4 regions of the Clostridium sp. Marseille-QA1073 genome follow, and region 1 is predicted to be linked to each of the others. Evidence: a T-box and tRNA genes for the amino acid it is inferred to sense, from the RefSeq annotation. Region 1 holds a T-box; the other regions hold tRNA genes.

What was found. A T-box is a leader RNA that pairs with one kind of tRNA and senses whether it is charged. The one in region 1 lies ahead of alaS (alanine--tRNA ligase), so its partner is inferred to be a tRNA-Ala.
Region 2: it encodes a tRNA-Ala, which carries the amino acid that the T-box ahead of alaS (alanine--tRNA ligase) is inferred to sense. The anticodon was not compared.
Region 3: it encodes a tRNA-Ala, which carries the amino acid that the T-box ahead of alaS (alanine--tRNA ligase) is inferred to sense. The anticodon was not compared.
Region 4: it encodes a tRNA-Ala, which carries the amino acid that the T-box ahead of alaS (alanine--tRNA ligase) is inferred to sense. The anticodon was not compared.

Annotation. Positions count from the first base shown of each region.
Region 1 covers NZ_JBSVQM010000001.1:278,615-281,770, reverse strand. Annotated here, with positions in the region: gene ACY1IQ_RS01225 (PRC-barrel domain-containing protein) at 1-420, shown strand, start outside; gene ACY1IQ_RS01220 (hypothetical protein) at 410-919, shown strand; gene ACY1IQ_RS01215 (AI-2E family transporter) at 933-1,433, shown strand; T-box leader at 1,499-1,676, shown strand; gene alaS (alanine--tRNA ligase) at 1,879-3,156, shown strand, end outside.
Region 2 covers NZ_JBSVQM010000009.1:93,313-96,468, forward strand. Annotated here, with positions in the region: gene gap (type I glyceraldehyde-3-phosphate dehydrogenase) at 1-2, opposite strand, end outside; gene ACY1IQ_RS10280 (aminopeptidase) at 425-1,651, shown strand; tRNA gene ACY1IQ_RS10285 (tRNA-Ala) at 1,807-1,882, opposite strand; tRNA gene ACY1IQ_RS10290 (tRNA-Ile) at 1,888-1,964, opposite strand; rRNA gene rrf (5S ribosomal RNA) at 1,997-2,114, opposite strand; rRNA gene ACY1IQ_RS10300 (23S ribosomal RNA) at 2,419-3,156, opposite strand, start outside.
Region 3 covers NZ_JBSVQM010000007.1:161,060-164,215, forward strand. Annotated here, with positions in the region: rRNA gene ACY1IQ_RS08685 (23S ribosomal RNA) at 1-1,398, shown strand, start outside; rRNA gene rrf (5S ribosomal RNA) at 1,519-1,636, shown strand; tRNA gene ACY1IQ_RS08695 (tRNA-Ile) at 1,669-1,745, shown strand; tRNA gene ACY1IQ_RS08700 (tRNA-Ala) at 1,751-1,826, shown strand; gene ACY1IQ_RS08705 (hypothetical protein) at 2,139-2,426, opposite strand; gene hutG (formimidoylglutamase) at 2,484-3,156, shown strand, end outside.
Region 4 covers NZ_JBSVQM010000009.1:97,270-100,425, forward strand. Annotated here, with positions in the region: rRNA gene ACY1IQ_RS10300 (23S ribosomal RNA) at 1-1,370, opposite strand, end outside; tRNA gene ACY1IQ_RS10305 (tRNA-Ile) at 1,687-1,763, opposite strand; tRNA gene ACY1IQ_RS10310 (tRNA-Ala) at 1,770-1,845, opposite strand; rRNA gene ACY1IQ_RS10315 (16S ribosomal RNA) at 1,931-3,156, opposite strand, start outside.

The sequences.
Region 1 (3,156 bases):
AGTAAAAGGGAAGTTATAGGTTTTGAAGTAACCCCCTACAAGCTTTTTAGGAAAAACTTTAGCATTTTAAAAGAAGATATTATTTATTTTAATGGAGCAATGATAATAAATAAAATAAATAAAGAAGAATATTTAGCTTTTAATGATATTAAGAAAATGTATGTTATAGATAAAAATTCTGAAATATTGGGTATTGTTAAGGAAATAATTTTTGATGGAGAAAGTTTTGAGATAAGAGCTATTTCAATATCATATAGCTTAGTTACAAGTATATTTAGAGAAAGAAGAATATTATTAATCAAAGATATGATTTTAGGAGAAGATAATTTGCTTTATGTAGGATGTCAAGATAAATATAGTTTTCATTGTGTACCTCATAATAATTTTTTATATATAGGAGAAGACAATATTGAAGGGTAAAAGAAGCTATATTAAAATTATAGCATTAATAATATTTATATTAGCAATTATACTTCTAATAAAAAGATTTCCAGTATTTTTAGATTTAATTGGAGTTATATTAATATCTTTTATAATATCTTATAGTTTAAGACCTTATTATAAATTTTTGATTAGCAAAGGCTTTAATAGAAAATTTGCAGCAGCTTTTGTTATATTAACTATAATACTTTCTATTTTAATAATATTTACTATTTTAATACCTTCTATATTTAAAGACAGCAATAATATTAATGATATGCTTTTAGATATTGAAAGATATGTTAATAATCTTAAGAGTCCAGATATTACTTTAGGAAATAATAAATTTATTTCCCATTTTATAAACGTAATTTATGATAAAGTACAATTACTAATAATTAATACAATAGAGAAAACCATAGAAACTCTTATATCAGCAGGAGAAAATATATTATTATTTTTAGTTTCTCCTACTCCTTATTTATTTTTTTCTATCTGATGATAATTTAATTTTGAATGGAATTTTAAAATTATTTCCTACATCAAGCAAAAATATGATTAGAAAAGCTTTAACGCATATAGATAAAGTGTTAGAGCGATATATAATAACACAATTTGAACTTTGCGCTATTATAGGTATTTTAACATTTATAGTGCTTTTAATATTAAGAGTTAAATTTCCTATAGTATTATCTTTAATAAATGCAATATTTAATATAATTCCTTATTTTGGGCCTATAATAGGTGCTATTCCTATTCTTATATTGGCTAGTTTAAATTCACTTCAAAGTGTAGTTTCTGTAGGAATAGCATTAATGATAATTCAGCAAATAGAAGGAGATATTATATGTCCTAAAATAATAGGAGAGAGTGTCAGTGCACATCCACTTACCATATTAATGTTATTACTTCTAGGCGGAAATATAGGTGGTGTATTAGGTATGATAATTATTGTACCTATTTGGGTAACTATTAAGGTATTATATGAAGATATTGAAAGTTATTTATTTTAAATTTTAATTAAGTAATAGTTGACATTTTATTTATTTTTTCATATAATTCCAATAAGAAAATGTAATATTAGGTGATGACAAGAATTAGTAAATATATCAAGGCATTTAGAGAGGAAGTGGTTGGTGAAAACTTCTTGGGAGATATATTGAAGCTGTCTTAGAGCCATATTTAATTAAGTGATATTAAAATTTAAAAAATTTTAATATAATAAGGGTGGTAACGCGGAACCTTTCGTCCCTTTTTAGGGAAGGAAGGTTTTTATTTTTTGTATAAAATATTATTAGTTAATACTATAATGATACAAAATATAGCTACAATAACGAAGTGTGAGATGTGCATTGTGAATTAAAAAGTTATAAATTAAAATAACAAAACAAATGCATATTTTAATCTATATATTAAATTTTTAAATAGTGCACTTAAATTATAGGAGGAGGAATAGATATGAAAAATATGTCATTAAATGAAATTAGAGAATCTTATTTAAGATTTTTTGAAAGTAAAGACCACTTAAGATTAGAAAGTTTCCCATTAGTACCTAAAAATGATAAGAGCTTACTACTTATAAATGCTGGTATGGCTCCATTAAAACCATATTTTACAGGATTACAAACCCCACCAAGTAAGAGAGTTACTACTTGTCAAAAGTGTATTAGAACTGGAGATATAGAAAATGTAGGTAAAACCTCTAGACATGGTACTTTTTTCGAAATGCTTGGAAATTTCTCTTTTGGAGATTACTTTAAAGAAGAGATAATTCCATGGGCTTGGGAATATGTAACAGAAGTTTTAGGAATACCAAAAGATAAATTATATGTAACTATACATTTAGAAGATGATGAAGCTTTTGAAATATGGGTAAATAAAACAGATATAGATAAAAATCGTATTTTTAGATTAGGAGCAGATAATTTCTGGGAGGTTGGAGCTGGCCCTGGACCATGTGGACCGTGTTCTGAAATTCATTTTGATAGAAAACCTGAATTAGGACAAATAAAAACTGCTGAGGAATTTGAAAAAGCTTCTGATGAAGATAGAGTTATAGAGTTCTGGAATCTAGTATTTACTCAATTTGATAAAGACGAAGAAGGAAATTATAATAAATTATCAAGTCCTAACATAGATACAGGAATGGGGCTTGAAAGAATGGCAACCATAATGCAAGGAGTTAACAGCATTTTTGAAGTTGACACAATTAGAGCAATATTAGATGAAGTTTGCAGAATATCTAATAAAAAATATGGCTATAATGAAAAAGAAGACATATCTATAAGAGTTATAACTGACCATGTTAGAAGTGTAACATTCATGATTAGTGATGGAGTATTACCATCAAATGAAGGTAGAGGATATGTTTTAAGAAGAATATTAAGAAGGGCAGCAAGACATGGTAGATTACTAGGAATAAAGGGAATATTCTTAAATAATCTATGTGATATAGTAATAGAAAACTCTAATGGTGCTTATCCAGAATTAAGTGAAAAATCTAGTTACATCAAAAAGGTAATAAAACTAGAAGAAGAAAGATTTAGTGAAACTATAGATTCAGGAATGGAAATATTAAAATCATATATTGAAGAATTAGAAGCTTCTAATGAAGATACTTTAAAAGGTGAAAAAGTTTTTAAACTTTATGACACTTATGGTTTTCCTCTAGAACTTACAGAGGAGATTTTAGAGGAAAAGAATTTAAAAGTCGATATAGAAGGCTTTAATACAGAA
Region 2 (3,156 bases), on a different contig from region 1:
ATTATTTAGTCCCCCTATAAAATATAAACTTAAATTATATCATACTTTTTAAAAGTCTATAATACTATTATATTTATTAATTCATTTATGTGTTATACTTTTTCACCTTTTTTTCAATATATAATTATATGTGCTATACTATATATAGCATATTTAAGGATATATGTCAATACATTCAGCTAAATATGATATTCTATTATCTTAATTTAAAACTTATATAATAAATAAATTTTCTATTTAAATATATAAATTTAAGAACTTTTTGCATTTAAAGAAGCATATTAATTTGTCATTGTAAACCTTAATAGTAATCTTTAACCTTTCTAATACCTCTAAAATAAAATTATAGCTTGCACGTATAAATTATCTAAATTATCTAAATTATAATATTACATAATAAATATTTTTAAGAGGTGTTAATATAATGGAGAAGATGCTTAAAAAGTATGCTAGATTAGCAGTAAAAACAGGAGTAAATATTCAGAAAAATCAAACTCTTATAATAGCATCCCCAATAGAATGTGCTCCATTTACTAGAATGATTTCTGAAGCCGCCTATAAAGAAGGAGCTAGGGAAGTAATAATAGATTGGAATGATGAACTTTCTACAAAAATAAAATATATGTATGCTGATGATGAGGTATTAAGCACTATAGCCCCATGGAAAGTGGATTCACTTATGCACTATGTAAAGAATGGTGCCGCAGTATTAAGTATATCTGCCTCAGATCCCGAACTTATGAAAGATGTTCCCTCTAAAAAAATTTCTGCTTCTATAAAAGCTAGTCAATTAGCATTTAAAGAATTTAATAATCGATTAACAAATTATAAAAATCGCTGGTCAATACTATCGATCCCTACAAAATCATGGGCTTCAAAAGTATTTCCAGAACTTTTACCAGATAAAGCAGTAGAAAAACTTTGGGAAGAGATTTTCAAACTAGTTAGAGTTGATAAAGAAGACCCTGTAAAAGCATGGGAAGAACATATAGAAGTTCTCAAAAGCAATAGAGACCTTTTAAATAATCAAAATTTAAAATCACTTCATTTTAAGAATTCTTTAGGTACAGACTTATATGTGAACTTGCCTCAAAATCATCTATGGATGGGTGGTAGTAAAAAGAGCTCAGATGACATAGAATTTGTTGCTAATATGCCAACAGAAGAAATATTTACATTACCTAAAAGAAATGGCGTTAATGGTATAGTGTATAGCTCAAAACCTTTGAATTATAGCGGAAAGCTTATAGAAGATTTTTCTTTGACATTTGAAAATGGCAAAATTATAGATTTTACTGCTAAAAAAGGCTATGATTCATTAAAAAACTTAATTACAACTGATGAAGGTTCTCATTATTTAGGTGAAGTGGCACTTGTTCCATTTAACTCTTCAATATCTAATTCTGGATTAACTTTTTTTAATACGCTATACGATGAGAATGCCTCTTGCCATCTTGCTATAGGGAAAGCTTATAACTTATCTATAAAAGATGGAGATAAAATGACAGATGAAGAATTCTTAAAGGTCGGGGGAAATATATCTTTAATTCATGTAGATTTTATGTTTGGCACAGAGGATTTAGAAGTAATCGGAGTAAATCAAAATGGAGAACTAATTCAAATTTTTAAAAATGGGAACTGGATCTTTTAATAAGGATAAAAAATTTTAAAGAGTTTTAAGCTTATAAATTTTTCAATATATGCTAAGTTTTTTTAACAAATTAGTTTTTGACTTCATATTTATAAAAAATGAATGCTATTATTAAAAATTCGTATAAAAAAAGCAATCCTTTTGGATTGCTTTTTTGGTGGAGATAAAGAGATTCGAACTCTTGACCCCCTGCGTGCAAGGCAGGTGCTCTCCCAACTGAGCTATACCCCCAAATATGGTGGACCTTCAGGGACTCGAACCCCGGACCTACCGGTTATGAGCCGGTTGCTCTAACCAACTGAGCTAAAGATCCATACTGTTAACTAAGTTTCCTTAGTTAACACTACCTGGCAACAACCTACCCTCCCACAGGGTCTCCCCTGCAGTACTCTCGGCGTCCTAAGGCTTAACCTGCCTGTTCGGAATGGAAAGGGGTGTTACCCTTAGGACCATCATCACCAGATTAAAAATTCATATAAGCTTCACATTACTTCGTCAGTTTCAGTCACTCCAGTGCTCATTTACTTTAGTAAACTCCGCTCTTCGTTTCTTCACTTCCTTGTTCTGTTCGCTTCTATTAATTTTAAAGAAAATTTGTCATAAACGTCGTACTACTTCGTCAACTGCATTCGCTGTGGTGCTCATTTACCATTAGTAAACTCTGCTCCTCACTCATTTGTTTCCTTGTATTACTCGTTTCTATCAAATTTTAAAATTATATAAACTTCAAAGAAATTATTCTCTGAAAATTGCACAGTGAAATTAATTAGGTCAAGCCCTCGACTTATTAGTATGAGTCAGCTGAACATGTTGCCATGCTTACACCTCTCACCTATCAACCTGGTGTTCTTCCAGGAGTCTTACTAACTTATGTTATGGGAAATCTCATCTTAGGGGGGGCTTCACGCTTAGATGCTTTCAGCGTTTATCCCTTCCAGACATAGCTACCCAGCTGTGCCACTGGCGTGACAACTGGTGCACCAGAGGTCTGTCCATCCCGGTCCTCATTGCCAGAGTTGGCTCCTTCAATTTCCTACGCCCGCGACGGATAGGAGACCGAACATCTCCACGACGTTCTGAACCCAGCTCGCGTGCCGCTTCAATGGGCGAACAGCCCAACCCTTGGGACCTACTTCAGCCCCAGGATGCGACGAGCCGACATCGAGGTGCCAAGCCACGGCCTTCCCCGTCGATGTGGACTCTTGGGGGAGATCAGCCTGTTATCCCCGAGGTAGCTTTTATCCGTTGAGCGATGGCCCTCCCACGAGGAACCACCGGATCGCACTAAGCCCGACTTTCGTCCCTGCTCCACTTGTCTGTGTCCTGATCAGGCTCCCTTCTGCCTTTGCACTCTTCGAACGATTTCCGACCGTTCTGAGGGAACCTTTGGGCGCCTCCGTTACTTTTTGGAGGCGACCGCCCCGGTCAAACTGCCCACCTAACAATTGTCCGTGACCTGATTCAAGGCCTCCGGTTAGAATTCCAGTACTATCAGGGTGGTATCC
Region 3 (3,156 bases), on a different contig from region 1:
AAGCGTTTAGGTATGTAGGATAGGCAAATCCACCTACATTAGCTGAGGCGTGATGGGGAAGCCCTTTAGGGTGAAGTATCTGATTCCACGCTGCCAAGAAAAGCCTCTATGGAGGAAGCTAGTGCCCGTACCGCAAACCGACACAGGTAGGTGAGGAGAGAATCCTAAGACCATCGGAAGAATTGCTGTTAAGGAACTCGGCAAATTGACCCCGTAACTTCGGGAGAAGGGGTGCCTACGCAAGTAGGCCGCAGAGAATAGGCCCAAGCAACTGTTTAGCAAAAACACAGGTCTCTGCTAAAGCGAAAGCTGATGTATAGGGGCTGACGCCTGCCCGGTGCTGGAAGGTTAAGGGGATTGCTTAGTGCAAACGAAGGCATGAACTTAAGCCCCAGTAAACGGCGGCCGTAACTATAACGGTCCTAAGGTAGCGAAATTCCTTGTCGGGTAAGTTCCGACCCGCACGAATGGCGTAATGATTTGGGCACTGTCTCAACAGCAAATCCGGCGAAATTGTAGTGCAAGTGAAGATGCTTGCTACCCGCGATTGGACGGAAAGACCCCGTAGAGCTTTACTGCAATTTAGCATTGAGTTTCGGTACTATCTGTACAGGATAGGTGGGAGACTTGGAAGCAAGGGCGTCAGCCTTTGTGGAGTCATCCTTGGGATACCACCCTGATAGTACTGGAATTCTAACCGGAGGCCTTGAATCAGGTCACGGGACATTGTTAGGTGGGCAGTTTGACTGGGGCGGTCGCCTCCAAAAAAGTAACGGAGGCGCCCAAAGGTTCCCTCAGAACGGTCGGAAATCGTTCGAAGAGTGCAAAGGCAGAAGGGAGCCTGACTGCGACACAGACAAGTGGAGCAGGGACGAAAGTCGGGCTTAGTGATCCGGTGGTTCCTCGTGGGAGGGCCATCGCTCAACGGATAAAAGCTACCTCGGGGATAACAGGCTGATCTCCCCCAAGAGTCCACATCGACGGGGAGGTTTGGCACCTCGATGTCGGCTCGTCGCATCCTGGGGCTGAAGTAGGTCCCAAGGGTTGGGCTGTTCGCCCATTAAAGCGGCACGCGAGCTGGGTTCAGAACGTCGTGAGACAGTTCGGTCCCTATCCGTCGCGGGCGTAGGAAATTTGAAGGGAGCTGTCCTTAGTACGAGAGGACCGGGATGGACAGACCTCTGGTGCACCAGTTGTCACGCCAGTGGCACAGCTGGGTAGCTATGTCTGGAAGGGATAAACGCTGAAAGCATCTAAGCGTGAAGCCCCCCCTAAGATGAGATTTCCCATAACATAAGTTAGTAAGACTCCTGGAAGAACACCAGGTTGATAGGTGAGAGGTGTAAGCATGGCAACATGTTCAGCTGACTCATACTAATAAGTCGAGGGCTTGACCTAATTAATTTCACTGTGCAATTTTCAGAGAATAATTTCTTTGAAAATTTATAAAAAAAGTTATTGACAAAGATAACTTAATAAATTATAATAACAAAGTAAGGTTAATGAATGACCTTTGAATCTGGTGATGATGGTCCTAAGGGTAACACCCCTTTCCATTCCGAACAGGCAGGTTAAGCCTTAGGACGCCGAGAGTACTGCAGGGGAGACCCTGTGGGAGGGTAGGTTGTTGCCAGGTAGTGTTAACTAAGTCTCCTTAGTTAACACTATGGATCTTTAGCTCAGTTGGTTAGAGCAACCGGCTCATAACCGGTAGGTCCGGGGTTCGAGTCCCTGAAGGTCCACCATATTTGGGGGTATAGCTCAGTTGGGAGAGCACCTGCCTTGCACGCAGGGGGTCAAGAGTTCGAATCTCTTTATCTCCACCAAAAAGCAATCCAAGAGGATTGCTTTTTTATTTTTTTAGAATAAATTAAATTTTAAAACCTATTAAGATCAATTATTAAATTTTTTACAGATATATTTCTATATGGTACTACAAATTATAAAGTTGATTAGCCACAATTTAAATTATACATTCTTATTATTTCCTATTAATTTCATCTGTATTTTTTTAGCGCACCTATTTCAATTATTAAATCCCTAAAGTCATCATCAGATAAGAATGAACGACTAACTCTATCTAGTGAATTTAAAGCTTCTGTAAAATGCTTGATAGCAGGAGTTTGTAGATTATTAATCTAATAGCATAAGCTCATTTCATTGTAAGTCTTTATAAATGTTAAAGCCTCCATGTATCCTTCACTTCTAAATTGATAATATTTCCCTTGATCAAAATGTGACACAAAGTTTAAAAAGTTAGCATCAACATTAAGTTTATCATTAGTTAGTAGTGTATTTACCATTTCATTAGCTGATCGTATATCAGTACTGAATTGGGATAAAGTCTTTAAAACACCTTGAGATATTTGATCATAAGGCATTAATATAAAAATTGACATATTTCCCTTTTTAATTAATGCTTTCAATGTTATAATATGAGTTACTTTTTATATAGTTACAAAATTATAATGGGAGATGAATTTATGTATAGTAAGAATTATATACAAATGGATGAGAGCATTTGGAGTGGAAGAGTAGACAGTACTTCCAACTATGATGCTTTTAGATGGCACCAACATGTTAAACCATTAAATTTATGGGACGAAAATATAAAGCCTGTAGAAAGCTTAAGCTTTGGCATATTAGGTTTTTGTTGTGATATAGGTATAAAATTAAATAAAGGCAGAGTTGGTGCAATAAATGGTCCAATATCCATAAGAACTCAAATGGCAAATTTCCCTTGCAACTTTTATGAATGTGTAAATATATTTGATGCAGGTGACATAGTTGCAGAAGGATTAAGTTTAAGTGAAGCACAAGAACTTTTATCTAAATCTGTAGCTAGACTTCTTAGTTTAAATATATTCCCAATTGTATTAGGCGGCGGACATGAAACTGCTTTAGGAAACTTTAGAGGGCTCTTTAATAATGTACAAACTATATGTGATAAACCAAAGATTGGCATAATAAATTTTGATGCTCACTTTGATTTACGACCTTATGATAAAGAAGGAAGCTCTGGGACTATGTTTAGGCAAATATCAGATATCTGTAAAAATAATGATATGGATTTTTCTTATTTCTGTGTTGGTGTTCAAGAACATAGTAATACAATTGAGCTTTTTAAAACTGCTAATAAATTAGGAGTTAAATATG
Region 4 (3,156 bases), on a different contig from region 1:
CCCTGAGCGGACGAGCCTTCCTCAGGAAACCTTAGGTTTTCGACCGACAGGATTCTCACCTGTCTCTCGCTACTTATGCCAACATTCTCACTTCTGCATCGTCCACCGCTCCTTCCGGTACGACTTCAGCCAATGCAGAAAGCTCCTCTACCGCGTACACGTAGTGTACACCCATAGCTTCGGTGGTAAGTTTTAGCCCCGGACATCTTCGGCGCAGGATCTCTTGACTAGTGAGCTATTACGCACTCTTTGAATGAGTGGCTGCTTCTAAGCCAACATCCTAGTTGTCTTAGAAATCCCACATCCTTTACCAACAACTTACACTTTGGGACCTTAGCTGATGGTCTGGGCTGTTTCCCTTTTGACTACGGATCTTATCATTCGCAGTCTGACTGCCGAAATAAAAGTATATGGCATTCGGAGTTTGATAAGGTTCGGTAAGCGATATGCCCCCTAGCCTATTCAGTGCTCTACCTCCATTACTCAATTAATCGACGCTAGCCCTAAAGCTATTTCGAGGAGAACCAGCTATCTCCGAGTTCGATTGGAATTTCTCCGCTATCCACAGCTCATCCCATGGTTTTTCAACACCAACGTGGTTCGGTCCTCCACGAGATTTTACTCTCGCTTCAACCTGGCCATGGATAGGTCACCCGGTTTCGGGTCTACGACATGCAACTTTGCGCCCTATTCAGACTCGGTTTCCCTTCGGCTCCGTACGCCGAAGTGTCAACACCGCTGCATATCGTAACTCGTTGTGGCTGTTCTTAAAAAAAGCATCGTCACACATATAAAGTGCTTCGATCGGTTGTAGGCACAGGGTTTCAGGTTCTGTTGCCTCCCGGGGTTCTTTTCACCTTTCCCTCACGGTACTTCTCCACTATCGGTCACTAGGTAGTATTTAGCCTTGGGAGGTGGTCCTCCCTGCTTCCCACAAGGTTTCACGTGTCTCGTGGTACTCTGGATCAGAACTGTTACCTTATCTCCGCCAAGCACGGGCCTACCTATTACCTTCTTTGGTGCTTTTCCAGCTATCTTCAACTAAAGATACAGTAAATTTATGTTCTGTCCTCAACCCCAAGCCAAAGGCTTAGGTTTGGGCTCTTTCCCTTTCGCTCGCCGCTACTTAGGAAATCGATTTTTCTTTCTCTTCCTCCGGGTACTTAGATGTTTCAGTTCCCCGGGTTTACCTCTACCACCTTATACTTCGGCATATCTGAGTACGCCCGGCAACCGCCGGGAGGTTTCCCCATTCGGAAATCTTTGGATCACAGACTATTTGCGTCTACCCAAAGCTTATCGCAGCTTATCACGTCCTTCTTCGGCTCCTAGTGCCAAGGCATTCACCCTGCGCCCTTTGTAGCTTGACCTTAAAATTCAATATAAGCTTCACACTACGTCGTCAACTGCATTCGCTGTGGTGCTCATTTACCTAAGTAAACTCCGCTCCTCGCTCACTTGTTTCCTAGTATTGTTCGCTTCTATTTAATTTTATAAAGTAATAAAATGATTTTATTAACTTTTACAAAGTGTCCTATACAAATTCGCATAAATAGAATTCAAAAACTTTGTTTTTAAACTTATTTCTGTTTGTCTTGACGAAATTGTTTATTTATCTTTTAAATTTAAAGGATATTTAAACAAATATTTTCACTGTGCAATTTTCAAAGAACAATTTTAAATTAATGGTGGGTCTAAATGGACTCGAACCATCGACCTCACGCTTATCAGGCGTGCGCTCTAACCAGCTGAGCTATAGACCCACAATATGGTGGAGATAAAGAGATTCGAACTCTTGACCCCCTGCGTGCAAGGCAGGTGCTCTCCCAACTGAGCTATACCCCCATATTAAAGACTTTTGGTCTTTCAAAATTAAACAGAGATAGTACCAGTTTTCGTAGTAGAGTTACCAACTACGTCGACTCCCTAGAAAGGAGGTGATCCAGCCGCAGGTTCTCCTACGGCTACCTTGTTACGACTTCACCCCAATCACTAATCCCACCTTCGGCCGCTGGCTCCTTAGCGGTTACCTCACGGACTTCGGGTGTTACCAGCTCTCATGGTGTGACGGGCGGTGTGTACAAGGCCCGGGAACGTATTCACCGCGACATGCTGATTCGCGATTACTAGCAACTCCGGCTTCATGTAGGCGAGTTTCAGCCTACAATCCGAACTGGGATTGGTTTTTAAGTTTAGCTCCACCTCACGGTCTTGCATCTTGTTGTACCAACCATTGTAGCACGTGTGTAGCCCTAGACATAAGGGGCATGATGATTTGACGTCATCCCCACCTTCCTCCCGGTTAACCCGGGCAGTCTCACTAGAGTGCTCAACTTAATGGTAGCAACTAATGATAAGGGTTGCGCTCGTTGCGGGACTTAACCCAACATCTCCCCGAAACTTCACGAGCTGACGACAACCATGCACCACCTACTCCCTGCCCCGAAGGGCTTCCTCATTACGGGTAATTCAGGGGATGTCAAGTCTAGGTAAGGTTCTTCGCGTTGCTTCGAATTAAACCACATGCTCCGCTGCTTGTGCGGGCCCCCGTCAATTCCTTTGAGTTTTAATCTTGCGATCGTACTCCCCAGGCGGAATACTTATTGTGTTAACTGCGGCACAGAAGGGTCGATACCTCCTACACCTAGTATTCATCGTTTACGGCGTGGACTACCAGGGTATCTAATCCTGTTTGCTCCCCACGCTTTCATGCCTCAGCGTCAGTTACAGTCCAGAAAGCCGCCTTCGCCACTGGTGTTCTTCACAATCTCTACGCATTTCACCGCTACACTAGGAATTCCGCTTTCCTCTCCTGCACTCCTGAACGCACCGGATTTCAAATACAACACAAGTTGAGCCAGGTATTTCACATCTGACTTAAATGTCCGCCTACGCATCCTTTACGCCCAGTAAATCCGGACAACGCTTGCCACCTACGTATTACCGCGGCTGCTGGCGCATGGGTGTAGCCGGCGGCTTCCTCATATAGTACCGTCATTATCTTCCCATGTGACAGAACTTTACAACCTAAGGCCTTCTTCATTCACGCGGCGTTGCTGCGTCTGGGGTTTACATTGCGCAATATTCCCCACTGCTGCCTCCCGTAGGAGTCTGGACCGTGTCTCAGTTCCAATGTGGCCGATCACCCTCTCAGGT